Regions from separate parts of the Pseudocolwellia sp. G5-9 genome, predicted to be linked through region 2. Evidence: predicted binding sites of a transcription regulator. Region 2 holds the regulator's gene; the other holds the start of a gene.
The links. Region 2 encodes FliA, which starts transcription of late flagellar genes. Its sites were predicted from a motif close to CTAAAGNTNNNNNNNNNNNNGCCGATA; they were not measured.
Positions count from the first base shown of each region.

Region 1: a site for FliA is predicted at 9,679-9,705, ahead of AC0L5Q_RS06325 (flagellar protein MotY). Genes of this name have one in related genera too.

Region 1 is NZ_CM147893.1:1,458,437-1,473,773, reverse strand. It holds gene AC0L5Q_RS06370 (EAL domain-containing protein) at 1-1,368, opposite strand, end outside; gene rimP (ribosome maturation factor RimP) at 1,844-2,299, shown strand; gene nusA (transcription termination factor NusA) at 2,343-3,839, shown strand; gene infB (translation initiation factor IF-2) at 3,862-6,540, shown strand; gene rbfA (30S ribosome-binding factor RbfA) at 6,647-7,060, shown strand; gene truB (tRNA pseudouridine(55) synthase TruB) at 7,087-8,034, shown strand; gene AC0L5Q_RS06340 (hypothetical protein) at 8,171-8,344, shown strand; gene rpsO (30S ribosomal protein S15) at 8,517-8,786, shown strand; gene rnt (ribonuclease T) at 8,899-9,564, opposite strand; gene AC0L5Q_RS06325 (flagellar protein MotY) at 9,741-10,607, shown strand; gene AC0L5Q_RS06320 (M1 family metallopeptidase) at 10,791-12,635, shown strand; gene AC0L5Q_RS06315 (hypothetical protein) at 12,718-13,092, opposite strand; gene cysZ (sulfate transporter CysZ) at 13,208-13,957, opposite strand; gene smc (chromosome segregation protein SMC) at 14,169-15,337, shown strand, end outside.
Region 2 is NZ_CM147893.1:2,129,108-2,144,444, reverse strand. It holds gene fliR (flagellar biosynthetic protein FliR) at 1-182, shown strand, start outside; gene flhB (flagellar biosynthesis protein FlhB) at 182-1,312, shown strand; gene flhA (flagellar biosynthesis protein FlhA) at 1,408-3,513, shown strand; gene flhF (flagellar biosynthesis protein FlhF) at 3,554-5,074, shown strand; gene AC0L5Q_RS09175 (MinD/ParA family ATP-binding protein) at 5,248-6,090, shown strand; gene AC0L5Q_RS09170 (RNA polymerase sigma factor FliA) at 6,117-6,836, shown strand; gene cheY (chemotaxis response regulator CheY) at 6,888-7,271, shown strand; gene AC0L5Q_RS09160 (protein phosphatase CheZ) at 7,317-8,060, shown strand; gene AC0L5Q_RS09155 (chemotaxis protein CheA) at 8,072-10,141, shown strand; gene AC0L5Q_RS09150 (protein-glutamate methylesterase/protein-glutamine glutaminase) at 10,153-11,244, shown strand; gene AC0L5Q_RS09145 (ParA family protein) at 11,309-12,088, shown strand; gene AC0L5Q_RS09140 (chemotaxis protein CheW) at 12,088-12,858, shown strand; gene AC0L5Q_RS09135 (chemotaxis protein CheW) at 12,906-13,400, shown strand; gene AC0L5Q_RS09130 (DUF2802 domain-containing protein) at 13,482-13,871, shown strand; gene AC0L5Q_RS09125 (MlaA family lipoprotein) at 14,017-14,778, shown strand; gene AC0L5Q_RS09120 (SLBB domain-containing protein) at 14,937-15,337, shown strand, end outside.

The sequences.
Region 1 (15,337 bases), 670 kb from region 2:
AACAATTTTGTCGAGCTTTTCTGCCATAGCAACAAAAGAAGCTGTAGGTAACATTTCTTCATTTGAATTTAAGAATCTTGCTAGTATTTCACCATAAACTTTAACATTTCGGTTAGACGGTTTAATATTTTGTACCAGTAAAGTAATTCTTTGATTTTCTATTACGTTATCAATTTCTTGACGCCAATTTTGATTGCCATAACTAGCACTGGCACTTTCTAAAATATCTGTGTCAGTTTGCGCATACCAAGAGTTTTTGTGTTGTGTTTGAGCTATGCTGATCCCGGTGTCTGCGAGGGCAAGCAACTCGCCTAAAGGTTTGTCTTTTTCGAAATATACCAGTCCAGTAAAAGCAACCGAATCTAAATCTGAAACTTGTTGGTACGAGTTGAATTTTTCTGTTAATTGCTCAGCATATTTTTCCGCATTTTTAATGGTGCTATTGGGGATTATTGTTGCAAAATCAGAACTGTTTAGTCTAAATAATTGCGCACCTTGATACTTAGCTATCAATCCTTTCATTATTTCAGCAACGCCACATATATAAGTGTCGCCAGCATTGTAGCCATGAATTTGGTTAATTGTTTGTAATTCTGAACATCGTGTAATTGTTAATACGCCAAATTTAATGTTTTTATCACTACTTATTTGGTTTTCAAAATATTGAACAAAACGGCTTCTATTACTTAATTTTGTAATAGGCTCTAAAAAGGCTTTCTCTTCAAGCGCTTTTGTATTTATGTTATGTGTACTAATTAATTTTTTAAGCTCAGTAAATATATGAGTAAATTCAGCGGGAGCATTGCTTTTTGAGGTTTCATCTTCTGTAAAATTATTATTTATCGCTATTTTTAAATCGTCATATAATTTTTTTAGAAGTGTTTTGTAGCTGTGCGAACTTAATAAGCTAGCAATTAGTATAAAAATAAAGGTTAAACCTAATATTAATGAAAGCAATTTTATAATGAGTGATGATTCATTACTAAAATCAAGCTGATAAACAATAGTTAAATTGTTTTTTACTGTTAACTTATTAATTTTAGGTAAAGTGTAAGGCAATATAAGTGTATTGATAGGGGTTGAATAATTATAAATACTTTTATCGGTGTTATTCGTTATTTTCAGTAAACTATATTTATAATTTGAACGTAACGACTCTATAAATATTTGTTCTGCTGCATTGTTATTATTTAGTTGTGACTGATCACTTAACAACAAAGCTGAGTTTGCTTTAATTATAGAAGCATGAACGTTTTGTTTTTCTTGTAAATATTTTGATGTAGTAAATATTGAAAAAAGTACAATAATTAAAGAAAAAACAATTCCTAATATGCAATTTCGTAACAATAATTGAGAAAAAGTATACATAATAAACTTGTTAGCTCCAAAAGAACAAATGTTAGTTAAATGTTAGGTAAATGTTAATTGGTTTTTACGCGCTATATATACCATATAATACTAATAAGATATATCACAAATGTTTAATTTTTGAGTGTTTTTTATTCATATTAGCACCTAAATTTAAATACAGCATTTTTTTATTTAACGTTTTTTTTATCCTTACTTGTAAAGCCCTTGCGCTTAGACGTTAGTAAATATATAATTCGTACCAGCTTTTAGTGTAGCAGTTGTCACTAGGTATTTATTGAGAGTATTATTAATAAATATTAACTGTTGTACTTATGGCGAATGAACTTTATTCGCCAATACAGAGGGTTAGTGAATTTGAGCCCCTCGTTAGGGGCTTTTTTATGTGTAAATGATTGTTGTTATGACATTGTTTGTACAAATAAATGTTTTGATAATGGGCTTAATGCCCTTTTTTTGTTTCTGGAGAAAATGATTGGCTAAGTTTGATCAAAAGTTAACTGAAATGTTAAGGCCTGCCGTTGAAGGTGTTGGTAAAGAGTTACTCGGCATTGAGTTTATAAGTGCAGGCAATAATTCGGTTTTACGTTTGTTTATCGACCATGAAAATGGCATAAACGTTGATGATTGCGCAGAAGTTAGTCGTCAAGTTAGTGCAATATTGGATGTAGAAGATCCAATAGGTTCAGAATATAACTTAGAAGTGTCTTCGCCCGGTTTGGATAAGCCTCTATTTAGTTTAGAGCACTTTCAAGCTGTAATAGGGGAAACCATAACAGTTAAATTATCAATGCCTTTAAACGGCCGCCGTAAGTTTAAAGGCAAACTTGAGACTATCGATAACGATATATTAATAGTGGTAGTTGATGGTCAGGATTATGAACTTCTTTTTAGTAACATTGATAAAGCAAATCTTGTTCCTAAATTTTAATGATAATTTTTAGATTTATTTTAAATAATTAAGGCTAAGTAGCATGAGTAAGGAAATATTACTAGTTGTAGATGCTGTTTCAAATGAAAAAGCATTACCGCGTGAAAGTATTTTTGAAGCGATGGAAACCGCTTTGGAAACAGCCACAAAAAAGAAATATGAAGGTGATATCGTTGTTCGAGTAAGTATCGATCGCGTATCAGGAGAATTTGAGACTTTCCGTCGTTGGTTAGTTATAGCTCCTAGTGATGATCAAATGGAAAATCCATATGCAGAAATCACATTTGATGCTGCTCAGTATGATGACCCAGATGTAAAAATTGGCGATTATGTTGAAGAGCAAATAGAGTCAGTTACATTTGACCGTGTAACCACTCAAACCGCTAAACAAGTTATTGTTCAAAAAATTCGTGAAGCTGAACGTGGACTTATTGTTGATGCTTACCAAGATCAAATTGGTGAAATCATTACAGGTGTAGTGAAAAAAGCGAGCCGCGATAGTGTTATTTTAGATTTAGGTAGTAATGCAGAAGCGATTATATATCGTGATGATATGTTACCGCGTGAAACTTTCCGTCCAGGCGATCGTATTCGCGGTTTATTATACGATATTAAACCTGAAGCACGTGGCGCACAATTATTTGTTAGTCGAACTAAGCCTGAAATGCTAATTGAGCTATTTAGAGTTGAAGTTCCTGAAATTGGCGAAGAAATGCTTGAGATAAAGGGCGCTGCTCGTGATCCAGGTTCTCGCGCGAAAATTTCAGTGAAAAGTAACGACAAACGTATTGATCCTGTTGGTGCATGTGTTGGTATGCGAGGTTCTCGTGTACAAGCCGTTTCTAGTGAGTTAGGTGGTGAACGTGTTGATATCGTTTTATATGATGACAATCCAGCACAATACGTAATTAATGCAATGGCACCCGCTGAAGTTGCATCAATTATTGTAGATGAAGATAAAAATACCATGGACATTGCCGTTGAAGATGACAACTTAGCAATGGCTATTGGTAGAAGTGGTCAAAACGTTCGTTTAGCTAGCCAGTTAACGGGTTGGGAATTGAATGTTATGACTGTTGCTGCGATGAATGAAAAACATCAAGCTGAAAATGACAAAGTATTATCTTTATTCGTTGAAAAGTTAGACCTTGATGAAGATTTTGCAACGCTTTTATGTGAAGAAGGTTTTACTTCACTTGAAGAAATAGCTTATGTTCCAGCAGCTGAAATGTTGGAAATTGATGGTATGGACGAAGACATTGTAGAAGAGCTTCGCGCAAGAGCTAAAGAAGCATTAACAACACAAGCATTAGCAAGTGAAGAAACACTTGAAGGTGCTGAACCCGCTGAAGACTTATTAAACCTTGAAGGTTTAGAACGTCATTTAGCATTTGTTTTAGCAAGTAGAGGTGTAATTACCTTAGAAGATCTTGCTGAACAAGGTGTTGATGAAATATCAGATATTGAAGAATTAGATGAAACCAAAGCAGGCGAGCTAATTATGGCTGCCCGCAATATTTGTTGGTTTAATGAAGAATAATAACACCGGGAGAAAATTATAGATGGCAGATGTAACAGTACAAGAGCTTGCCAAAGAAATCGGTACACCGGTGGAACGCTTAGTTAGTCAATTAGCTGACTCTGGTGTTCAAAAGTCGGTAACCGATTCTGTTTCGCAAGATGAAAAAGAAAAATTATTAGAACATTTGAAAAAGCAACATGGTGATGAATCATCAACTCAGCCAAGTAAAATGACACTAAACCGTAAAACTAAATCAACTTTAGTTCTTGGGCATGGTAGTAAAGCTAAATCAGTAAATGTTGAAGTTCGTAAAAAACGTACTTACGTTAAGCGTAGTGAGTTAGAAGAACAACAAATTGCTGAAGAAGAAGCAAAAGCACAAGAAGAAGCTCGTATTAAAGCTGAAGAAGCAGCGAATGCGAAAGCAATTGCAGACGCTAAAGAAGCTGAAAATGCTAGAGCAGCAGCTGCGGCTAAATTAGAATTTGAGCGTGAAGCAAAAGCTAAAGCTAAAGAAGAAGCAGATGCGAAAGCAAAAGCGGCTGCAGTAGCTAAAGCAAAAAATATTGATGAAGTTAAAGCTCCAGTTAAACCAGCAGAAAGTGATGAAGCCAAAAAACTTCGTCTAATTCAAGAAGCTGAAGCTACGGCTAAAGCTGAAGAAGAAGCTAAAGCAGCAGCAGAAGCAGCTAAAAAACTTGCTGAAGAAAATGAAGCTCGTTGGAAAGCAGAAGAAGCTGAACGTAAAGCAAAAGAAAAAGAAGTTGTGCATTTAACATCTTCTAAATACGCTCAAGAAGCTGAAGATAAAAGCGATTCAGCCGATGAAGGCGGACGTCGTCGTCGTAAGAAGAAAAATACTTCACAAGATCGTAATGCAAGAGGTGGCCGTGCTTCTCGTGGTAAACAAACTTTATCAGCACCTCAAAGCTTACAGCATGGTTTTACTAAACCAGCTGAAACTAAGCTTAATGAAGTTCGCATTGGTGAAACGATTTCTGTTGCTGAATTAGCAAATAAAATGTCTGTTAAAGGCGCTGAAGTTGTTAAAGCAATGTTTAAAATGGGTGCTATGGCAACCATTAACCAAGTGATTGACCAAGAAACAGCAGCACTTGTTGCTGAAGAAATGGGTCGTGAAGTGGTTCTTGTTAAAGAAAATGCACTTGAAGAAGCCGTATTATCTGACCGTGGTCATTCGGGTGAGTCAATTACTCGTGCACCAGTGGTTACTATTATGGGTCATGTTGACCATGGTAAAACTTCACTACTTGATCACATTCGTGAAGCAAAAGTTGCTGATGGCGAAGCGGGTGGTATTACTCAGCATATTGGTGCTTACCATGTAGAAACTGGACATGGAATGATCACATTCCTAGATACTCCAGGCCATGCGGCGTTTACTGCAATGCGTTCTCGTGGTGCTAAAGCTACCGATATCGTTATTATTGTAGTTGCAGCAGATGACGGTGTTATGCCACAAACAGTTGAAGCTATTCAGCATGCTAAAGCATCTGATGCTCCAATTATTATTGCTGTAAACAAAATGGATAAAGAAGGCGCAGATCCAGAACGTGTTAAAAGTGAATTATCGCAACACGACGTGCTTTCTGAAGAGTGGGGCGGAGACGTTCAATTCTGTCATGTATCTGCAAAAACAGGTTTAGGTATTGATGAATTACTTGATGCTGTTTTACTTCAGTCTGAAGTACTAGAACTTACTGCTGTAGTCGATAAAATGGCACACGGTGTTGTTGTTGAATCTAAACTTGATAAAGGTCGTGGCCCAGTTGCTACTGTTCTTGTTCAGGAAGGTACTTTGAACCAAGGCGATATCGTATTATGTGGTTTAGAATACGGTCGTGTTCGTGCAATGCGCGATGAAAACGGTAAGCCAATTCAATCAGCTGGTCCTTCAATTCCTGTAGAAATATTAGGATTAAGTGGTGTACCACAATCTGGTGATGAAGCGACAGTTGTTAAAGATGAGAAAAAAGCACGTGAAGTTGCTCTTTATCGTCAAGGTAAATTCCGTGATGTTAAATTAGCGCGTCAACAGAAGTCTAAACTTGAAAACATGTTTGCTAACATGGCTGAAGGTGATGTTTCTGAAGTTAACGTTGTATTGAAGTCTGATGTACAAGGTTCACTTGAAGCAATTTCTGATTCATTAACTAAGCTTTCAACTGATGAAGTTAAAGTTAAAATTATTGGTTCAGGTGTTGGTGGAATTACTGAAACAGATGCAACACTTGCTGCAGCATCAAATGCTATAGTTGTTGGCTTCAACGTTCGTGCTGATGCCGCTGCTCGTAAAGTGATTGAGTCTGAAAAGATTGATTTACGTTACTACAGCGTTATCTATGCATTGATTGAAGAAGTTAAACAAGCAATGAGCGGTATGCTTGCCCCTGAATTCAAACAAGAAATCATTGGTCTTGCACAAGTACGTGACGTATTTAAATCACCTAAAATCGGCGCTATTGCTGGTTGTATGGTAACTGAAGGTCTTATTAAACGTTCAGCTCCTATTCGTGTACTTCGTGAAAACGTTGTAATTTACGAAGGTGAATTAGAATCACTTCGTCGTTTTAAAGACGACGTACAAGAAGTTCGTAACGGTACAGAATGTGGTATCGGTGTTAAGAACTATAATGATGTTCGTGTTGGTGACCAAATTGAAGTATTTGAAACAGTTGAAGTTCAACGTACACTTTAATTAAACAATATACTGCATGAAACTAGGGCTAATCTTGTATTAGCCCTTTTATGTTTTTAAAGAACAGTAAGCCATGGCAAGCTGTTTGAAATAATAGGTAATTAAGATGGCAAGAGAATTTGCTCGTACCGATAGAGTCGGACAAGAAATTCAAAAAGAAATCGCAACTATACTGATGAGAGAAGTTAAAGACCCTCGTTTAAGTATGACAACGGTTTCAGCAGTAGAGGTAACTAGAGATTTAGCTTATGCAAAAATTTTTGTTACTTTTTTTACAAATGAAGAATCAGAAATTAAAAGCTCTATTGAAGTATTAAACGATGCTGCTGGCTTTATTCGTTCATTACTTGCAAAGAAATTGAGAGCGAGAATTATGCCTCATTTACGCTTTGTTTATGATCAATCAATGGCTGAAGGTGTTCGTATGAGCTCTTTGGTTGATAAAGCTGTAGCAAGCGATAAGCATTTGATGGACGATGAGTCAGTAGAATCTACAGATATTGAAGATGATAAAGAGTAAAGCTAGCATTTTAAGGTAATAACTTAATGGCCAAGAAGAGAAAGGGCAGAGCAATAAATGGTGTTTTATTGCTGGATAAGCCTTATGAAATGTCATCTAACAACGCATTACAAAAAGTTAAGCGTATTTATTTTGCTCAAAAAGCAGGACATACAGGTGCTTTAGATCCGTTAGCTACAGGTATGCTGCCAATTTGTTTAGGCGAAGGCACAAAGTTTTCTCAGTTTTTATTAGATACTGATAAAACATACGAAGTTACTGCTAAGTTAGGTGTTAGAACTACAACCAGTGATGCTGACGGTGAAATTGTTTCTGAGAAAGAAGTCAATGTAAGTGCCGATGAACTTAGCAAAGCATTAGATTCCTTTAGAGGTACAACTCAGCAGATCCCTTCTATGTATTCAGCGCTTAAATATCAAGGTCAGCCTTTATATAAATATGCGCGAGAAGGTATTGAGGTTCCTCGTGAATCAAGAGATATAACGGTTTTTAATTTAGAGCTTTTACGTTTTGAAGATGATGAGGTTGATTTATCTATTCATGTGTCTAAAGGTACCTATATAAGAACGATTGTAGATGATTTAGGTGAGTTATTAGGTTGTGGTGCTCATGTTGCTCACTTAAGAAGAAGTGCTGTTGGCAATTATCCTAAAAATAGAATGGTTACTATGGAGCAACTTGAAACCTTATTAGCGCAAGCTGAGGCTGATGAAGTGTCTCCTTCTACACTACTTGATCCTTTGTTATTACCCATGACAACGGCTTGTGATGGGATACCTGCTGTTTTTGTTGATGATATGTCGGCTCATTATTTAAGGCATGGTAATCCTGTACAAACCTCTGATGGTCCTGCTGAAGGTATGGTACAAGTGTTTATTGGTGATAACGAAGACGATGGTGAATTTATTGGTGTAGGCTTCATTGATGATGAAGGCAGAGTTGCACCTAAACGTATTGTTGTGGCAGCAAATTAAAATAGTTAATTTTATTTTCAGCTTTACCATCTTAGATAGAACAACATTAATTACTTATAGGGATTCTTTAATTAGATTCCCTATTTTTTTAAGTGCAGTTAATCGTTTGTCCATAATTTCATGATAAGCAGATAATGTGTTTTATGTTGCTGCGAAAGAGTTTATAGATCATGAAAAAATGGATATTGAATTTACGATAAGAGAAATAGCAACCAATATCCATATTGTTAAACAGTCTCATTTTTATAGTGGTAGTGAGGCAAATTATATACCCGTTACCATTCAAGGTGCTCTGAAATACGCACCTTGATTGGTAACGGGTATAAATATAACTAATGATCCGCAGTAAACAGTTGCAATCGCACACTTTACTGATAGAATACGCGCTCTTTTGTCGTCTTAGCTGAATTAGTGTTTGGCAGGATGAGAATTTTACTTACTTATTCCATACTCGGTTTAAGTAAACACACTAAGGAAATATTATGTCTTTAAACGCTACAGAAAAAGCAGCAATTGTTGCTGAATATGCTCAAAAAGAAGGTGATACAGGTTCACCAGAAGTACAAGTTGCTTTGTTAACAACTCAAATCAACCATCTTCAAGGTCACTTTAAAGAGCACATCCATGATCACCATTCACGTCGTGGTTTATTACGTATGGTAAGTCAACGTCGTAAATTACTTGATTACTTAAAAGGCAAAAACGTTGAACGTTATACTGCTTTAATCGGTAAATTAGGTCTACGTCGTTAAGATTAGATTTATTTGGAAAGAGGAGCCTTATGGCTCCTTTTTTTATGGGATAAGTTAATTATTAACCTTTAGTGATATCACTAAAGGTTAATAATTAAAGAGAAAAAGAAAGCTACTCTTCTATTAAAGGCCAGCCACCTAGTTGTTTCCATTTATTTACAATATGGCAAAACAGTTCTGCTGTTTTTTCTGTGTCATATAAAGCCGAATGAGCTTCACTGTTATTAAAATCTATATTGGCTGCTATGCAAGCTTTAGCTAATACTGTTTGCCCTAATACTAAACCTGAAAGTGTAGTGGTATCAAAACTAACAAAAGGGTGAAACGGAGAGCGTTTAATTAAACACCTTTCTGTTGCTGCATTTACAAAACCTAAATCGAATGAGGCATTATGAGCAACCATGATAGCTCGCTGGCATCCAACGGCTTTCATTTTTTTACGAATTAATTTAAATATAGCTTTCAGCGCTGTTTCTTCATCAACAGCACCTCTTAACGGGTTGGTTGGATCAATACCAGTAAATTCTAAAGCCGCTTTTTCTAAATTAGCACCTTCAAAAGGGTCAACATTAAAATGTATGGTTTTATCTAAAGAAAAATTACCGTCTTCATCAAGGGAAAGGGTTGTTGCTGCTATTTCAAGGAGAGCATCGGTTTGCGCATTAAATCCAGCGGTTTCAACATCTACAACTACAGGGAAGTAACCTCTAAAACGTTGTGCAAAAAGTGTTTTTCCGTTGTCTGCTGAAGCAGTAGTAGATGAATTAAGATCCGTCATACAAAAAGTCTTATTTATTTTGATAATTAATAACAATTATCTCAGAAAATAGCTAAAATAAGTACGAAGAACTGAGTGTTTTTTACTTTTATCCTTTAATTTTAACAATTCATGTTAAAGTTATTTAAATGTTCGTCGATATAGTTACTGTCATTGAAACTAAAATATAATTGATTATGAAAAAATATCTTCTACCAGTTGTTTTATTAGTATCTGTTTGCAATGCAAATGCAGGTATGAGGCAGTATGCGGCTAACTTAGATAACTCTAAGTGGCAATTATCTAACGAATCACGTTTAGAGTGCACACTTTCCCACAATATTCCCAATTACGGCGAAGCTAAGTTTTACAGCAAAGCCAATCGTAAATCTAATTTAGAATTTGAATTAGATATGATGCGCCTACCTGATAATTACTCGTTAGCTGAAGTTCGTTCTGTTGCCCCTAAATGGCGACCGGGTGTGGCAGGTTATACTCTGGCGGATATGAAATTGCATAAACAATTTGCACCAAGTTTACCTAAGAAAGTGGCTTGGACTATGCTAAATGAATTAGACCAAGGTATGAGCCCAACGTTTTATTATGACGATTGGTACCGAAGTGATGAAAAAATATCTGTTGGTTTATCAACAGCTAAATTTCAACGTGCTTATCAAGAGTTTGTTAATTGCGTGGGTAATTTACTAAACTATAATTTTGATGACATTTCTTATACCGTATTAAATTACCAATTTGGCACCGACGATTTAACTAAATCATCTAAACGTAAATTAGCTATGATTGCTGAATACTTAAGTTTAGATACAGAGTTAGAATTAGTATTAATAGACGGTTATTCAGATAGTTACGGTCCAAGAAATGCTAACTATGAAATGTCTAAACGACGTGCTCAAACGATAAGAGAGCAGTTTGTTAAAACTGGTATTGATCCTAGCCGAATAGAAGCTAAAGGTTATGGTGAGAAGCGTCATGTGGCTTCAAATAACAGCATAATAGGTCGTGAAAAGAATAGACGCGTAGTGATTAGAATGGATAAACCATAATTGAGCAAAGCATGTATTAAGGCTTTTAATTTTCGCTAAGTGGTCAATTAATTTATCAACTTGCTATTAAAAAAGTTAAACGTCTCATCTCTCCAGTAAAGCATCTCGAATTTAAGTATTTAAGTTGAATAGGCCTTTAGGTTATCTTAATCTAAAGGCCTATTTTTTATGGATGTTTATATAATGAAATACTTATTAAAAATTATCACTTTAGTCTTAGTTAGTTTGTCTTGTGCGGCAAATGCTCAACTTAAAGATGCATATACCTATGCTAATTATGATCAGGTGACCACAACACATATTTATTTAGACTTAGCTGTCGATTTTGAAGAAAAATCACTTAAAGGGTTTGCTGAACTATCGTTAAAGTGGTTGTCTGATGATCTACAACCTATTTATTTAGATACTCGTGATTTAATTATTAAACGCGTAATGGCACAAAATAACTCAGGTAACTGGGTGAAAGTGCAATATATGTTAGCAAAACGAGATGATGTTCTTGGTGCTAAGCTAACCATTAAACCTCAATTTAAAGCAAAAAAAGTACGTGTATATTACCACTCAACGGAAAAAGCTTCAGGATTACAGTGGTTGCTACCGGAACAAACGGCAGGCAAAAACAAACCTTTTTTATTCAGCCAAAACCAAGCCATTCACGCGCGATCATGGATACCTATTCAAGATACACCCACGGTAAGAGCTACCTATACAGCACGAATTACAACCGATAAAGATTTAGTTGCGGTAATGAGTGCTAACAATGAACCTGATACCGAACGTGATGGTGATTACTTCTTTTCAATGCCGCAAGCTATTCCTTCTTACTTAATTGCAATAGGTGTCGGTGATTTACAGTTTAAAGCCATGAGTAAGCAAACGGGTATTTATGCTGAAGCGTCTATATTAGACGCGGCTGTTGCTGAATTTGATGACACACAAGCGATGATTGATGAAACAGAAAAATTATTTGGGCCTTATCGCTGGGGTAGATACGATTTACTTATTTTACCACCGAGTTTTCCTTTTGGCGGTATGGAAAACCCACGCTTATCCTTTATTACTCCTACTGTTATTGCGGGCGACAAAAGTTTAGTAAACCTTATTGCGCATGAGTTAGCTCATTCTTGGTCTGGTAACTTAGTCACTAATGAAAGTTGGAGAGACTTATGGTTAAACGAAGGTTTTACCAGTTATGTTGAAAATCGCATTATGGAATCTGTTTTTGGTGTAGACCGTGCTGTTATGGAGCAAGCATTAGGCGCTCAAGGTTTGAATGATGAAATCTCGGTATTAGCACCTGGTGATACACAGCTTTATATTGATTTGAAAGGACGCGATCCTGATGATGCTTTTTCGGGTGTACCTTATGTAAAAGGTCAGTTGTTTTTAATGTACTTAGAAGAAAAGTTTGGTCGAGATAAGTTTGATATATTCATGCTCGACTATTTTAATAGCCATGCTTTTCAAAGCTTAGGTACTGAAAACTTTATAGTGTATTTAAAAGAAAACTTAACGCATAAATACCCTGATATAGTTTCTGATAAAGTATTGAATGAATGGATTTATGGACAAGGTTTACCCAGTGTTTCACCTAAACCAACCTCTAATGCCTTTAACGTGATTGATAACTTAACAAATGAATTGTTATCAAAAGCTATTAGTTTAGATGAAATTAATACCACACAGTGGACGTTACACGAGTGGCTTCATTTCATTAATAACTTACCATTAGATATTAATGAATCATTCATGAGTACACTAGATAAACGTTTTAATTTAACCGTAAGTACGAATGCTGAAATTGCCCATGCTTGGTACTTATTATCAATTAAAGCTGGTTATAAACATGTTTATCCGCAAATGGCGACTTACTTAAAATCTATAGGACGACGCAAACTTATTGTGCCGTTATATAAAGAGCTTGTTACCACGCAAGAAGGAAAAGACTGGGCTTTAAAAGTATATAAACAAGCAAGACCTGGATACCATGGCTTAGCGCAAGGAACGATAGACGCATTGTTTGATTGAAAATAGCTATCAGACAAAACTATTAACTAAAAAAGGAGCATTAAGCTCCTTTTGTTCATTAGGGGTTGAATATATATCTGCGTTATTTAGTGACTAATACATCAACTTGCCTAAAATTATCTTGTTCAGAAATAATGATTTTTATATTGTAGTTATCTTTTATAAATGACTTTTCTAATCGGCCTTTTTTTCTGCTAGATGAAATAGCTTGACCATAATTTTCTTCATAAAAATCCACAATACTGGTTTCATTATTTTTTGTGAAATAATTAATTACGGCAGGAACTTCATCGTCAAATTGCGCGAAAATTTTAGCATCATTCATTACTTCAATGGTTACTTTTTCAGTATCAGCCGCATTTACGCTTGTACTTAACAGTGTTGAGCTTAACAATGCTGAACATAAAGTTGAACAGAACATTGAAAATATCAGTGATTTATTGGTGTTTTTAGCCACGGTATTTCCCTATATATAATATAAATATAACAAGTTATAGCATGTTTATTTTGGCTAAGCGAGTGCTGAACTTTTAATTAAAGTGAAACAAGGCTTAGCTTATAAGCTATTTATCTTAACGTATAAATGATTTTCTATAATGATCAACCCAAAGGTTTGTTGCGCCGCAAATAGCAACAGGCATTACAATTAAATTGACTACTGGAAGCATTGAAAAAATAGCCACTGTAAATCCAAAACCATAGCTTAACCCTTGTTTCTTTTTAAGTGCGTTTTTCATATCAGTAAATGATATTTTATGATTATCAAAAGGGTAATCTTTATATTGAACAGCCATCATCCAAGCAACAAAAATAAACCAAATAACTTGCCCTATAACGGGTAAAATAAACATAATTAAAAGAAAGCCTAGCGCTCTAGGTACGTAATAACAAAGCTTAGTCCACTCTCGGCCTACAGTACGGGGAATATCTTTAATAATATCGCTAAATCCACCATCAGGGCTTGGTTCACCTGTTAACATAGCTTCAACTTTTTCTGATAACAAACCATTAAAAGGTGCAGCTAACCAGTTTGCTGCCGTACTAAATATAAAAGAAAACAGCACCACAACGGCAATTAAAACAAAAGGCCACAAAACCGTACTAAGCCAAGTTAACCAACTAGGTAACCATTGAGTAAACATCGCCATGTAATGATCAAGTTGCAAATAAAGGTAATAAAAAGCTACGCTGAATAAAATTAAATTGATAAACAATGGAACAAAAACAAATCGTTTAATGCCTTTTTGTTGAATAAGGTCAAAGCCTTTAAAAAAATACCCAGCGCCACTGGTATTTTGTGTTGAAGAAGTATTGTGTTGCATCGTTTTTAATTTACCTAACTGTTTGATATTACAGAGTCGATTATATGTTGAACGGCTTTAAAATTACAGTATTGAATTGTTACAAAGCACATCAACATCTGGTAAAGTTAGCGGCTTATAATAGGGTACGAGCAAATCGTTTATCTTATCATCAATTATTCCAATCTTTGTGGGCGACAATTAAATATGATTAAAAGGGGTTGTTTATAATATGCGCTTAAAGCATATAAAACTGGCTGGCTTTAAATCTTTTGTTGATCCAACTAAAGTGCCTTTTGAACAACAGATGACCGCGATTGTTGGCCCAAATGGTTGTGGTAAATCTAATATCATTGATGCTGTTCGTTGGGTGTTAGGTGAAAGCTCAGCTAAAAATTTACGTGGCGATTCTATGACCGACGTTATTTTTAATGGTTCATCAAGCCGTAAACCTATAGGTCAAGCCAGTGTAGAATTAGTTTTTGATAATTTAGATGGTCGTATTCAAGGGAATATGGCGGATCGAAATGAAATTTCTATTCGTCGTTTAGTTAATCGAGAAAGCACCAACACTTATTTTTTGAATGGAACCAAATGTCGTCGTAGAGATATAACGGATATATTTTTAGGTACAGGTTTAGGACCTCGTAGTTATGCCATTATTGAGCAAGGTACTATTTCTCGTTTAATCGAATCTAAACCTCATGAATTACGTATATTTATTGAAGAAGCCGCGGGTATTTCAAAATATAAAGAACGACGTAAAGATACCGAAAATAGAATTAGACACACCCGTGAAAACCTTGCTCGTTTGAGTGACATTCGTGCTGAACTGAGTCTACAAATAGATAAACTCCATAAACAATCGGAAGCAGCTAAACGTTTTCGTACTTTAAAAGCACAAGAGCGAAAATATAAAGCTGAACTTTCAGTATTACGCTGGCAAGCTTTTGATCAGCAAAGTAAACAACAACAAACGTTTTATAACGATGCCCAAATTGATATTGAGTCGATTGCTAAAATTCAAGAAGAACAAAATATTGCGCTGTTTCAAGCGAAGCAAAAGGTTGAACTAAATAATGAGAGCATTACTAGCTTTAATAATAAAAAGTTAGAGCTAACTAATCATATTGCCCGCACAGAGCAAAATATTAAGCATTTAAAACAGCAAAGCACCAGTATTACACAAAATAATGATATTACTCAGCAGCAACTTTTAAATGCTCAAGCGCTTTTAAAAACAGAACAAGAAAAAAGAAATAAATTAGAAAATAGCTTAACGAAAATTTTACCTCAGTTGAGCGATGTAGAAAAAAAATTAATAACAGAACAAAAAACGTTAGAAGGTTTATCTACACAACAAAATGCAGTGCAAGCTTTATGGAATGCTTCTTACCAAAG
Region 2 (15,337 bases):
TTGGTGTTATGACACGCGCCGCTCCTCAATTGAATATTTTCTCTATTGGTTTTCCTATTACCATGTGTGCAGGCCTACTTATTATGTGGCTAACCATGGGGAACTTTTTCACACATTTTCAAATACAATGGCAAAGGGCGCTTGAGTTCTCTTGTTATTTAATTGGCTGTAAGGCTGCATAATGGCTGAGTCTGATAGTGGTGAAAAAACCGAAGAACCCACGGCCAAAAAGCTTTCTGAAGCGAGAAAAAAAGGCCAAATAGCACGTTCTAAAGACCTAGGTACAATGTTTGTATTAGTAGGAAGCGCTGTGGCGATCATGATGGTAGGCAGCTCTTTAGTGGAGTCACTGTCGCATATTATGACCCGTTTTTTTAGCTTATCACGAAAAGAAGCTTTAGATATTCATGCCTTATTTAATGTTGCCCAAGGTACGGTATCCGACATTATTGCTCCGCTTTTATGGATTTTCTTTATTATCATGTTAGCTGCTTTTATCGGTAATACTATGTTAGGAGGTATAAGCTTTTCGGCAGAGGCTATGGCACCTAAGTTAAGTAAAATGTCACCTATTGCTGGCTTTAAAAGAATGTTCGGGGTTAAAGCTTTAGTTGAACTAATTAAATCATTACTCAAGTTTTTTGTTGTGTTCATTGTTGCCTTTCTTCTACTAACGAGTCTATTCGATCAAATATTAGGCTTAAGTTTAGAAGCTATTCCCATTAATTTTGAGCATGCTACAGACATGCTATTGTGGATGTTTTTAGTGTTAGCTTTGTCTATTGGTATTATTGCTGCTATCGATGCCCCTTATCAAACATGGGAACATAATCGACAGTTAAAAATGACAAAACAAGAGATTAAAGACGAATTTAAAAATTCTGAGGGTAGCCCCGAAATCAAAGGGCGTATCAGACGTGTTCAATACGAAATGTCGCAACGTCGAATGATGCAAGACGTGCCTGATTCAGATGTAGTTATTACTAACCCAACTCATTATTCCATCGCGTTAAAATATGACGGTTCTTCAGGCGGAGCTCCGCAGCTAGTGGCAAAAGGGATAGATGAAATGGCTATGCACATTCGCACTATAGCTAAAGAACATCAAGTAGAAATTATACAGTCACCCGCACTCGCTCGCTCCCTTTATTATACTGCTGAAGTCAATAAAGATATCCCCGAAGAATTGTTTGCTGCCGTCGCTCAAGTATTAGCATTTGTTTATCAATTAAATGAACATAAAAAAGGAAAAAGTAAACGACCTAAAGCTTTAGCCAAAAACCTCCCTATTCCAGATGAGTTCAAATATTAGTTTTTGCTATTTTTTCTTAAATAACAATTTAACCCTAAATTTGGTCTGGATATTGCTCTGACACTAGTATGTGTCAATTAATTAGCAGCCTTTAGATGCAATTTTCATCAGCAATAACTCAAGCAAAGCAACTTCGATTTAGCCAATTAAAAGGTATTGGTACGCCGTTTTTAGTGATGGCAGCGCTAGGTATGGTTATTTTACCTATGCCAGCTATTTTATTAGATGTGCTTTTTTCTTTTAATATCGCGCTATCCCTTATTGTGCTGTTAATTACGGTTTATACCTTAAAACCATTAGAGTTTGGCTCTTTCCCCGCGGTACTACTTATTGCAACTATTTTAAGGTTGGCTTTGAATGTTGCGAGTACGCGTATTGTTCTACTTGAAGGCCATGAAGGCCCCGATGCTGCAGGTAAAGTTATAGAAGCGTTTGGTTCTGTTGTTATTGGCGGTAATTATGCTGTTGGTTTAGTGGTGTTTTTAATCCTAATTATTATCAATTTTATGGTTGTTACTAAAGGTGCTGGACGTATTTCAGAGGTTACCGCTCGATTTACCTTAGACGCGATGCCTGGTAAACAAATGGCAATTGATGCTGATTTAAATGCCGGTTTTATAACAGCTGAACAAGCAAGAGAGCGACGTGTTGAAGTAACAAGTGAAGCTGATTTTTATGGTTCAATGGATGGTGCCAGTAAGTTTGTAAAAGGGGATGCAATAGCCGGTATTCTCATTTTATTAATTAATATTATTGGTGGCTTAGTTATCGGCATGGTTCAGCACGACTTATCTTTTGATAGTGCTGTTGAAATTTATACTCTATTAACTATTGGTGATGGCTTAGTTGCACAAATTCCAGGGTTATTATTATCGGTAGGTACCGCAATTGTCGTTACTAGACAAAACACCTCTCAAGACATGGGAGAGCAAGTTAGCTCTCAACTAGGCCAAGAGAAATCGCTTTATATTGCTGGTGGCGTTATGTTTATTATGGGCGTCATTCCTGGAATGCCTCATGTAGCTTTTTTAACTTTTGCTGTAATTATTCTTGCGGGAGCGTTTTTTGGGGCTAAGCTGAAAAAGAAAAATGCAGCTGATATTGTTGAAAAAGAAAAAGCAGCCGAAATTGAAAGTCAGCAAATAGAATCAGAAGTAAAAGATTTAGGTTGGGATGACGTAAATCACGTAGATATTATTGGCTTAGAAATAGGGTATCGCTTAATTCCATTGGTAGATAAAGCACAAGGCGGCGAATTATTAAATAGAATTAAAGGGGTGCGTAAAAAGTTATCTCAAGAGTTTGGCTTTTTAGTTCCTGCTGTTCATATACGCGATAATTTAGATTTAGACCCTAACACTTATCAAATTTCATTAATGGGTGTAACCGTTGGTGAGGCAGAAATAAGACATGATCACGAACTTGCCATTAATCCCGGACAAGTATTTGGTAATTTAGAAGGCACGCCGACTAAAGATCCAGCCTTTGGTTTAGATGCTGTTTGGATTAATCAATCACAAAGAGAATACGCACAATCTTTAGGTTATACCGTTGTTGATTGCGCAACAGTTTTAGCGACCCATTTAAGTCAAATTTTGACCAATAACGCGGCTCAATTATTAGGACATGAAGAGGTTCAAAACCTATTAGACATACTTGCTAAGTCTTATCCTAAATTAGTTGAAGGCTTTATTCCTGACACACTAACCCTTGGTTGTTTGGTTAAAGTTTTACAAAACTTAATGAACGAAGGTGTGCCGGTAAGAGACATGCGTAGTATTGTGCAAACACTTGTTGAATATGGACCTAGAAGCCAAGATCCTGAAGTTCTTACTGCGGCTGTTAGGATCACACTCCGTAAATTTATAGTACAAGAGCTTGTAGGGCCAGCTAATGAAGTACCTGTCATAACATTGTCACCAGAGTTGGAACAGATGTTGCACCAGTCTATGCAAATGGCTGGAGATGACGGCGCTGGAATTGAACCTGGTTTGGCTGAGCGATTACAAACTTCATTAATGGAAGGCGCTCAACAACAAGAAATGGCAGGAGACACGCCAGTTCTATTAACCTCAGGTATATTACGAACGGTATTAGCTAAGTTTGTTAAATATACAATTCCAGGGTTAAGAGTTATTTCTTATCAAGAAATACCAGACGATAAACAAATCAAGATTATAAGCGCGATAGGTAATACATAGCATTATTCGCTCGCGATAATAGATAAATAAGGGGTCCATAGTGAAAATTAGACGTTTTGTTGCCGCAGATATGAAGACTGCATTAGCGCAAATTAAAGAAGAGCTAGGTGCGGATGCCGTTATTATGTCGAATAAAAAGGTTGTGGAGGGCGTCGAAATTATGGCGGCTATTGACTATTACCCATCACAAGCCAAAGAGAGTATTGCTCCAGAAGCATCAGTAACAAATAATAATCCTCAAGATTTAAGTAATGATGTTGTGAGTTTAAGTGGACGTTCTGCAACCAAAACTCAACATGTAGAAGAAAGTGTAGACATTGGAGCAGCACCTGTTGATAGTTTATCAGCCTTGTTGAATCGTAAAGTTCAACAAGAAGCTCAAGCGGAGTCTCACGATAATAGCTCAAGAGAAAAAACATCTTCAAGCAATGATATTGAATTACAATTTAAAAATTTCACTGACCGTTTACAACACTCGACTCAGCAAAGAAACGCAGAACAAAATATAGAACAATCAAATACTTCCTCAATGCCGTCATTACAAAAGGACGCTGCTATCGTTAATGATGAAACAAATGATACAGACGTTTTTAATGATCCTTCGGTAACTTCTTTTTCTCATGATAATTCAAATGAATTTGAAACAATGAAAAAAGAAATGCATACCATTAGACACCTTTTAGAACATCAGTTGTCGGGTTTAATGTGGCAAGATATGGCACAAAAGAACCCTCAAAAAGCATTGCTCATAAACAAGCTAGTTGCTTTGGGATTAACAGACCATATGGCAGATCAAATAGCTGGTTTTATTCCTCCTCAACAAAATGAACAAGATGCTTGGGAGCAGGCGAAAAAATTTATAGCACAGCAACTAAATACAACCAATAACGATATTATTCATCATGGCGGTGTTATTTCTTTAGTGGGTCCAACAGGTGTAGGTAAAACTACCACTATTGCTAAATTAGCTGCAAGGTTTGCACAAATTCATGGTGCTGATGAAGTAGTATTAATTTCTACTGATAGTTTTAGGATCGGTGGTTTTGAACAATTAACCACTTACGGACGTATTATTGGTTGCCAAGTTAAGTTGGCTAACGATGCACAAGCATTAGACTCATTACTACAGCAGTTTGGACAAAAGAAACTTATATTAATTGATACTGCGGGTATGGGACAGAGAGACATGCGCTTAGCACAGCATTTAACAGATTTAATTGCCAATGCACGTGTGAGAATTCGTAATTATCTTGTGTTATCAGCCAATACTCAGCAGCGTGTTATGCAAGAAAATGTAGAAAGATTTAAAAAAATTCCATTAGCTGGCTGTATCTATACTAAACTGGATGAGAGTATTAGTATTGGTGAAATTATTTCTACCGCTATTCAAAACGGATTACCTATCGGTTACCTTACCGATGGACAACGAGTTCCTGAAGATATTAAGGTAGCAAATGCTGAAAAATTAGTTGCCTTAGCAGACAAAATGAGTAGTCGAATAAACCACCAACACACTAGTACATGGCGACCAATGCCTAAAAAAGAAGCAAGTGCAGCATAAATTGAATATGTTTAGCAAAACAAGCTAGCTTAAACTAATTAAATTAGTTAAATTGAATAACATTGATAAAAACCGCTTATAACTTCACGAGTTAAGATGTACTAAGCTATAATGTATTTACTTAGCAACATCTTTTCGAAAATAGTGTATGTGTCAGTGACGAGAAGATTTAAATGATAGACCAAGCGAGTGGTTTACGTAAGATGCAAGATTTACAACAAATTAAAGTTATTGCAGTATCAGGTGGTAAAGGTGGCGTAGGTAAAACTAACGTGTCTTTAAACACATCTATAGCATTAGCTCAACTGGGTAAAAAAGTACTTGTTCTAGATGCAGATTTAGGGCTTGCCAATGTTGATGTTATGTTAGGTCTACGTGTTCAACGTAACCTTTCTCATGTGTTGTCTGGTGAATGTGAATTAGACGATATTATCATCGAAGGCCCTGCAGGAATTAAAATTATTCCAGCCACTTCAGGTACTCAATCTATGGTTGATTTAACACCTAGTGAGCATGCAGGATTAATTCGAGCCTTTAGTGATATGCAAACAGAGTTCGATATTCTTATTGTTGATACCGCAGCAGGGATCTCCGACATGGTATTGAGCTTCTGTCGAGCCTCACAAGATATTATGTTAGTAGTATGTGATGAGCCAACGTCAATTACCGATTGTTACGCGTTAATGAAATTATTAAGTCGTGATCATGATGTATTTAAATTTAAGGTTGTTGCTAACATGGTACGAAGCCCTAACGAAGGGCAGCAATTATTTGAAAAACTAGCCAAAGTAAGTGATAGATTTTTAGATGTAGGCTTAGAACTTGTTGGCGTTGTGCCATTTGATGAAAACATACGTAAATCAGGTCGTAAGCAAAAAGCAATTATTGAAGCATTTCCTAATTCACCCGCTTCAATAGGTTTTAAAAACTTAGCAAAAAATATCATGAAATGGCCAATTCCTCACCAACCTTCAGGCCATTTAGAGTTCTTTATTGAACAATTATTAGAACATTAATATGCTAATTATCGCGAGTATATAGTTTGGGAAAAGCAGATGCCTACAGTACTCAAACAGATAAATCTGTTTTAATAGAACAATATACTGTTTTAGTTAAACGTATAGCCTACCATTTACTTGCAAGATTACCTGCAAGTGTACTTGTAGATGATCTTATTCAATCAGGAATGATCGGTCTACTCGAAGCATCAAATAACTTTGACCATACAAAAGGCGCAAGCTTTGAAACATTTGCAGGGATAAGAATTAGAGGTTCCATGTTGGATGAAATTCGACGTGGAGACTGGACTCCTCGCTCTGTTCATAAGAATAGTCGTATGGTGAGTGATGCGATAAAAGAGTTAGAGTCAGAGTTAGGAAGAGATGTAACTGACAAGGAAGTAGCAGATAAACTTGATATTTCTTTAAATGAATACCATCATATTCTTAATGATGTAAGTTCTGGGAAAATAATCGGAATAGATGATTTAGGTGTTAGTGAAGACGCTTTGAATTTAGAAAATAAATCAATAAGTGACGAGCCCTATAATCAAATTGAAGAGATTGTTTTTAAAAGAGCGTTAAGTGAATGTATTTCTACTTTACCTGAACGAGAAAGTTTAGTACTTTCATTGTATTATGATGAAGAACTTAATTTACGCGAGATAGGACAAGTTCTTGATGTAAGCGAGTCAAGAGTAAGTCAAATTCACAGTCAAGCTATGCATCGTTTAAAAGCTCGTATGCATTCTTGGCAAAGTTAAGTAGAATAATAAGTAATTTAAAATTTTTGAATGTTCTCACCGGAGGGTGCCTTGGATAAAAATATGAAAGTTCTTGTAGTTGATGATTTTTCAACGATGAGACGAATAGTGAAAAACTTGTTACGCGATTTAGGTTTTACTAACATTCAAGAAGCTGATGATGGTAGCACCGCTTTACCTATGCTTCAGTCAGGAGAGTTTGATTTTGTTGTAACCGATTGGAATATGCCTGGTATGCAAGGAATAGATTTATTAAAAGCTATTCGAGCAGACGCTAGTTTATCCCATATTCCTGTTTTAATGGTGACAGCTGAAGCGAAAAAAGAGCAAATAGTTATGGCCGCTCAAGCGGGTGTAAATGGCTATATTGTAAAACCTTTCACTGCTGCAACGTTAAAAACTAAACTCGATAAAATATTCGAACGCTTAGGTTAATTGAAAATCTTTCTTTAATACCTAAATAAATAAAGGATATTTTGCATGAGTAGTTTGCCTAAAGTACATGTTTCATTAGAACAAGCTAAATTGTTGGTTGAATATTTAGAAACAGATCAGCAAGACAAGGCTGATGAATTGGTTGCAGATATTCAAAGTCCAATCAATACAGAGCTGTTTGCTGAAATAGGTAAATTAACCCGTCAGTTACATGATTCTTTGAATAATTTTCAAGTTGACTCTCGACTCACTGATTTAGCAAAAGCTGATATACCTGATGCTAAAGAACGACTTAACTATGTTATAGAACGAACGGAAGAAGCTGCAAACAAAACAATGGATGCAGTTGAATCTATTTTTCCTGTGCTTGAGTCATTACAAAATAGAGTCGAAGTGGTTAATCCTTTATGGACAAAACTTATACAAAATAAATTAGAATTACCTGAGTTTAAACAGTTATGTTTAGATATTGATTTGTTATTAAAATCAACAGGAAGTGAAACAGATAAAATTCGTATATTAATGACTGATGTCTTGATGGCGCAAGACTTTCAAGACTTAACAGGCCAAGTTATTCGTAAAGTTATTGATTTAGTAAGGGAAGTTGAAGATGGTTTGATTGGAATGCTAACCGCATTTGGCATGTCTTCAGACTCAATTCAAAATAAAGCTAAACCTTCAGTGGGTGAAAATTTGGTTGAAGGTCCGATTGTAAATAGTAAAGAGCGTGATGACGTTGTTTCAGATCAAGACGATGTTGACGATCTTTTATCAAGTTTAGGGTTTTAAGGAGTTGCTAAATGTCGTTTGAGCAAGATGAAGAGATTTTACAAGATTTTTTAATTGAAGCAGGTGAAATTCTCGAAGCTTTATCTGAACAATTAGTAGAGCTTGAAAATGACCCCGATAATGCTGATTTATTAAATGCAATATTTCGCGGATTTCATACTGTAAAAGGCGGAGCAGGCTTTTTATCGTTAACAGAGCTTGTGGATGTTTGTCATGGCGCTGAAAATATATTTGACCTCTTAAGAACTAATAAAAGAACGGTTACCTCTGATTTAATGGATGTTATTCTGCAGGCAACAGATTCAATCAATGAAATGTTTGCTTTAGTTCAAGGAGGAGAGCCTCTCGTACCCGCTGCCCCTGAATTAATAGCTGAATTACATCGTTTAAGTGTACCAGAATCTGAAGACGTTCCTGTTGCAACGGTAGTCGAGGAGCCTGCAGCTCCTGTATCTTCAAGTTCATCAGATGAAATGTCTGAAGACGAATTTGAAAAATTATTAGATGAATTACATGGCGGCGGTTCTGTAACACCTCCGGCTACGCCTACTAATGTATCAAATAATAATAGTAATGAAATTACAGATGATGAGTTCGAAAGCTTACTTGATGATTTACATGGGCAAGGTGCTTTTTCTCCAGAAGTTAATAAGGCCGAAGCTAAAAGTAATCCTAACGAAATCAATGATGACGAATTTGAAAATTTATTAGATGAACTTCATGGCCAAGGAAAAGGGCCACAAAATGCAACAACTAATACTCAGCCTCAACAAGTAACACCACCACCTGCAACGCCTAAACCTGCTCCTGTAGCCGCCGTAAAAGCAGCACCCGCGAGCAAACCATCAACACCTGAGAAAAAAGCACCTCAAGCTACTGCTTCACAAGGTGAAACAACCGTTCGAGTGGATACTAAGCGACTCGATCAAATCATGAATATGGTGGGTGAACTAGTACTAGTTCGTAATCGTTTAACTAGTTTAGGAATGACCAAAGAAGATGAAGATTTAACCAAAGCTGTTTCTAATCTCGATGCTGTGACAACTGATTTACAAGGCGCTGTAATGAAAACGCGTATGCAGCCTATTAAAAAGGTTTTTGGCCGCTTTCCTCGGGTTGTACGTGATTTAGCTCGAAGCTTAAATAAAGAAATTAAACTTATTCTTGAAGGTGAAGAAACTGATTTAGATAAAAATTTAGTTGAAGCTCTTGCTGACCCATTGGTGCATTTAGTGCGAAACTCAGTTGATCACGGTATTGAAGATCCTGATGTTCGAGAATCAAAAGGTAAAGAAAGAGAAGGAACCGTAATACTTTCAGCTTCACAAGAAGGTGATCATATTCTTCTTACCATTCGAGATGATGGTGCTGGAATGAATGCTGAAAAATTGAAAGAAATTGCTATAGAGCGTGGTGTATTAGATGCAGATGCCGCGGCTCGTATGTCGGATAGTGAAGCTTTTAATTTGATTTTTGCACCGGGATTTTCAACCAAAACCGAAATTTCAGAAGTTTCTGGTCGTGGTGTAGGAATGGATGTTGTAAAAACCAAAATTACGCAATTAAACGGTACTGTTAATATAGATTCTGAATTAGGTATTGGTACTGTACTTGAAATTAAAGTTCCACTGACTTTAGCCATATTGCCTACTCTTATGGTTATTATTGGCAAACAAACATTCGCTTTGCCATTAGCGGGTGTAAATGAAATATTTCATTTAGATTTAACGAGTACTAATATAGTTGATGGTCAATTAACTATTATTGTTAGAGATAAAGCCATTCCATTATTTTATCTTGATCAATGGTTAGTTCGAGATTATGTTGAAAAACCAAGAGATACAGGGCATGTAGTTATTGTACAAGTAGGGAGCCAGCAAGTTGGTTTTGTTGTTGACAGTTTAATTGGACAAGAAGAAGTTGTTATTAAACCCCTCGACCGTTTATTACACGGAACTCCCGGTATGGCAGGAGCTACAATCACGAGTGATGGTGGCATAGCATTAATTGTTGATGTTCCTAACCTGCTTAAATATTACGCTAAGAAATCTAGTGTTCATAAAAAATTACGTACAAGATAAAGAGATAGTTAATGCCATATAAGGTATTAGTAGTTGATGATTCCAGCTTTTTTAGACGTCGAGTAGCCGATATTTTAAATGCTGATCCCAACCTAAATGTTGTTGATGTTGCTGTAAATGGTGTAGAAGCTGTAGAAAAGGCTAAACTACTTAAACCTGATGTTATTACCATGGATATTGAAATGCCGCAATTAAACGGTATTGACGCGGTAAAACAGATAATGAAACATTCACCAACGTCAATTATTATGTTTTCTTCTCTGACTCATGAAGGAGCTAAAATAACACTTGATGCCCTTGATGCAGGGGCGTTAGATTTTCTACCAAAAAAATTCTCCGAAATAGCTAAAAGCACATCAGATGCTGGAATGGTATTGCGTGAACGTGTGATTCAATTAGCGCGTAAAAAATCTAGAATACAAGTAAAATCAAACCATAGAGAAATAGTATCTAACAAAACAACAACAAGAGAATTAATTGATGTTACACAAAAAAATAGTGTAGCAATAAAAAAAACATCCCAAGAATATAAATTACTAACAATAGGTACCTCAACCGGTGGTCCTATAGCACTTCAAAAAGTACTTGCTCAATTACCTGCAAACTTTCCTGTTCCAATTCTTATCATTCAACATATGCCAGCATCATTTACTAAAGCTTTTGCTAATCGATTAAATAATTTATGCAACGTTAATGTGAAAGAAGCGGCTATCGGCGACGAATTAAAACCAGGCAATGCTTATGTAGCACCAGGTGGAAAACAAATGGTAATTGATGGAACAAATTCTAAAGCTAAACTAAAGATAATAGATGACCTTTCAGAAAGAGTTGCTTTTAAACCGAGCGTAGATGTTACTTTTGCTTCTGCAGCCAAAGTTTTCGGTGAAAATGTTTTGGCTATTATATTAACGGGTATGGGCTCTGACGGAAAAGATGGCTGTCGTTTATTAAAAAATAAAGGGGCTACAATCTGGTCTCAAGATGAAGAGTCATGTGTTGTTTATGGTATGCCGCAAGCTGTGGTAAATGCCGGTTTGTCTGGTGCAGAATTGCCATTAGATAAGATCTCTTCTGCAATATTAAAAGTTTTTGATTTGAAATAAAATATTTAGCCCGTTTGAGGTTAGATATATTCAATGAGCATTAATAACTTTATAGGAAGCTTAATTGGTAGTTTGGACTTTAGCAAATCAAAAAGGCGGGGTTGGTAAAACTACGTCTACGATTACGTTGGGAGGCTTATTGGCTGATCAAGGTTTTCGTGTGTTATTAGTTGATACTGATCCACATGCATCATTAAGTTATTATTTTGGCATTGAATCGGAAGAATTAGATTTAAGCGTCTATAATTTATTTATTCAGTCGTCAACAAAAGAACAGATCTTACAAAGTTTATGTCCTACTCAATATAATAATATAGATATTCTTCCTGCAACAATGGGGCTAGCGACATTAGATCGTGCTTTAGGCAGTAAAGGGGGAATGGGGCTAGTTCTTAAAAAAGCGATTAAATTAATAGAAAGTGAATACGATTATGTTTTAATTGATTGTCCACCTATTTTAGGCGTTTTAATGGTAAATGCACTTGCTGCGTCAGATCGAATTATAGTACCTGTTCAAACCGAGTTTCTTGCGTTAAAAGGTTTAGAACGAATGATTAATACGTTAGAAATTATGCAAGGTGAACAGGCGGAGCCTTTTAAATATACAATTGTACCGACTATGTTTGATAAACGCACAAAAGCATCATTAATAACCTATAGAAAACTTCAAGATATATATTTTGGAAAAGTATGGTCTGGTGTTATTCCAATCGATACAAATTTTAGGAATGCAAGCCAAGCTCGTAAAGTTCCATCTGATTATTTAAGTAGTTCAAGAGGCGTAACAGCATATAAGAAGCTATTATACTCTTTAATAGAAGAACAAAAAGGTTTGATATCTTAATGGATAAATCATTAACCGCTAGTAAGAAATTGATGAAAAATTACTTATCAGAGCTGTTAACAGAAGACACCGATGACTTCATTGAAAAAAAGGCAGTAGAAACTGAAAAGCTAAACAAGCTTTTTCAAAAAATTAGTGTAGCTGAACGTAATGAAGAGGCTGTACTAGATACTATAGTTTCAAATAAATCTGCCGATAATGAAATTATTAGCCATAATAAAGAATTAGTACCTGAATTAAATAAACAACCAGTTGATACAGTTGTAGAAATAAAAGAATATTCAGCGGAGCATAATACTACAAGTATTGATAAGAGTTATCGTGATAAAAGCTTTCAAGCTATGTTTTTTGATGTAGCTGGGTTAACGGTAGCTGTACCTTTAGTAGAGTTAGGGGGGATTCATAACGTAAATAAAATAACCAGCTTAATGGGGAAACCCAAATGGTTTGAAGGTGTTATGATCCATAGAGAAGAAAAAATTAATGTGGTGGATACTGCTCTTTGGGTAATGCCAGAGAAATACAATGAAGAGCTTAAAAACGCGCTAAATTATCAATATGTTATTATGTTGAGTAATAGTCGTTGGGGATTACTGGCCGAAACCTTAGTAGATACCGTTACATTAATGCCTGAAGATGTAAAATGGTTAAATTCTTCTTCTAAACGGCCTTGGTTGGCAGGATTAGTTAAAAACAGAATGTGTGCTCTGTTAGAAGTAGAATCATTAATTCAATTGTTGAATAATGGTATCGATGTGCAACAAATATAAGTGCTTGTTTTAATTATATTAAAATATTATAAATTGAGGAGTGTTAAATGTCTGACGAAAGACGTAAAGAGAATCCAGATAAAGCTAATGATGATGAAGTTTTACAATGGGTTACTTTTAAATTAGACAGTGAAACTTACGGTATTAATGTAATGCAAGTACAAGAAGTTTTGCGATACAGTGAAATTGCACCTGTCCCAGGCGCGCCATTATATGTATTAGGCATCATTAATTTACGTGGAAATGTGGTTACTGTAATTGATACACGTTCAAGATTTGGATTAGAGTCAAGTGAAATAACAGATAATACTCGTGTTGTGATTATTGAATCAGAAAAACAGGTTATTGGTATTTTGGTTGATAGCGTAGCTGAAGTTGTATATTTACGTGCATCTGATATAGATGTTGCTCCAAATGTAGGTAATGATGAAAGTGCAAAATTCATTCAAGGTGTTTCAAATAGAGAAGGAGAGCTTCTTATTTTAGTGGATTTAAATAAGTTACTTTCTGATGATGAATGGGATGAGTTAAAACAGTTTTAATTACTGTTAATCAACATGTTTAATACTCCTGAGTTGATAGTGCTATTTGTTGTAATAACATTAATGTTATGTCTCATATTAATGTTATTTATATCTCTGCGATCACTAAAAAAACAAATTCGTTTAACTGAAACAAACATTTCATCTAATGAATTACTTGTTAATCAGTTACAAACATTATTTATACAAATAGATAAAACGTTAGCGGAATCTGTTAAACAAAACAAAGTAAAATATACTGAATTAAATCAAGTATCTAAACAGTTAGAACATCGTATCAAAAACCTTCAAGGAGACATTGTAAAATTACAACAAGTACAATCACAACAACCTGAAGATAAATTATATAGCAGGGCATTCAAAATGATTGAACTTGGTGCTGATGCCGCAGAATTGATCAAAGAGTGTGATATTCCTAGAGCAGAAGCCGATATTCTCATTGCTATTCATCAAAAGAAAAACCCTTCCTAACGTTCAACTTCTTACAATATTTAACATTTTTACTTATAAAAACTGTGATTATTGAATGTGCATCGTGTTAAAATAATTTTATATGAAATTTCTATAACTACACGATATAGATTTCTATTTAACCTATGGAACAGTGAATAGTCGCATGATTAATCGATCAGAAAAATCCTTTATAACTTTCTTTATTGTTTGTTTTCTAGCTTTAACGGGGTGTTCTTCGACTCCGTCTACTAATAATAGTGATCCTAAAGACCCTTTGGAATCAATTAATAGACCTTTTTGGACCTTTACGTGGGATTACGCTGACAAATATGTAGCAAGGCCTGCATCTTCAGCTTATGCCGAGTATGTTCCTACCGATTTAAGAGTAGGCGTTTATAATATGGCGCTTAATCTTAACGAACCTTCTGCAATTATTAATAACTTACTACAAGCCAAGTTTTCTGACGCAGCCGTAAGTACAGGTCGATTTTTACTAAATTCTACTATTGGCTTATTCGGCTTTTTTGACCCAGCGAGTGACTTTGGTTGGGCCAGAAAACAAGAAGAATTTGGCGAAGTATTAGGTAGCTATGGCGTAGGTGATGGGCCTTATATTGTTGTTCCTGGCTTAGGTCCATCTTCGGTAAGAGAAGAGGTTGGGGACTATGTTGATAAATATTATTGGCCGTTAGCTGCCATAGACTTTTGGCCCAATATTGTAAGAATGGCTGTTGTTGGGCTAGAGCAAAGAGCTTCATTATCGCAGCAAGAAAAACTGATTGATGAATCTATAGATTCTTATGAATTTGTAAAAAATGCTTATTTTCAAAACTTAAAGTTTAAAGTTTATGATGGTAATCCACCTATTGAAGTTAATGCGGCTGACGAAGCTGAACTTGAAGCATATTTAGATGAAATAGACTAAAACGAATAAATAAGGCTTTATTTGACGTTTAGAGTTATATAATAACGTTCTAAGCTACTTTATGGTTAAGCCTTTAGATGATAGACTTCACATCACTAAAGGTTTATACCTAATTTATGGTATCTATATTATTTTTTTGCTCTAGGATTAGCTTTTTAATGACATTATTTTCTTATAAATCAACACTATTATCCACAGTGTTTTTATCACTTTTTTCCTTTATCACCCTTTCAGCACAGCTACCTAGTAATATATCACCGCAACAGTTAGAGCAATTTAAAAAGCTTTCTCCGGCGCAGCAAAAGTCATTAGCATCAACTATGGGGATTGACTTAAGTACAATTCAATCTCAAATTAAAAAAAACAATCCAAATGATGAAGAAACAAAAAATTTACAGCAATATTACCCTAGAGGTACTCAGTTTGATGAAATGGGTAATCCAATTGGATTATCAGAGGAAGAACTCGCTGAAGAAGATGAAGGTGAGTTAAAACCTTTTGGTTATGATGTATTTGCTAATGCACCATTAACTTTCGCACCTTCAATCGATATTGCAAT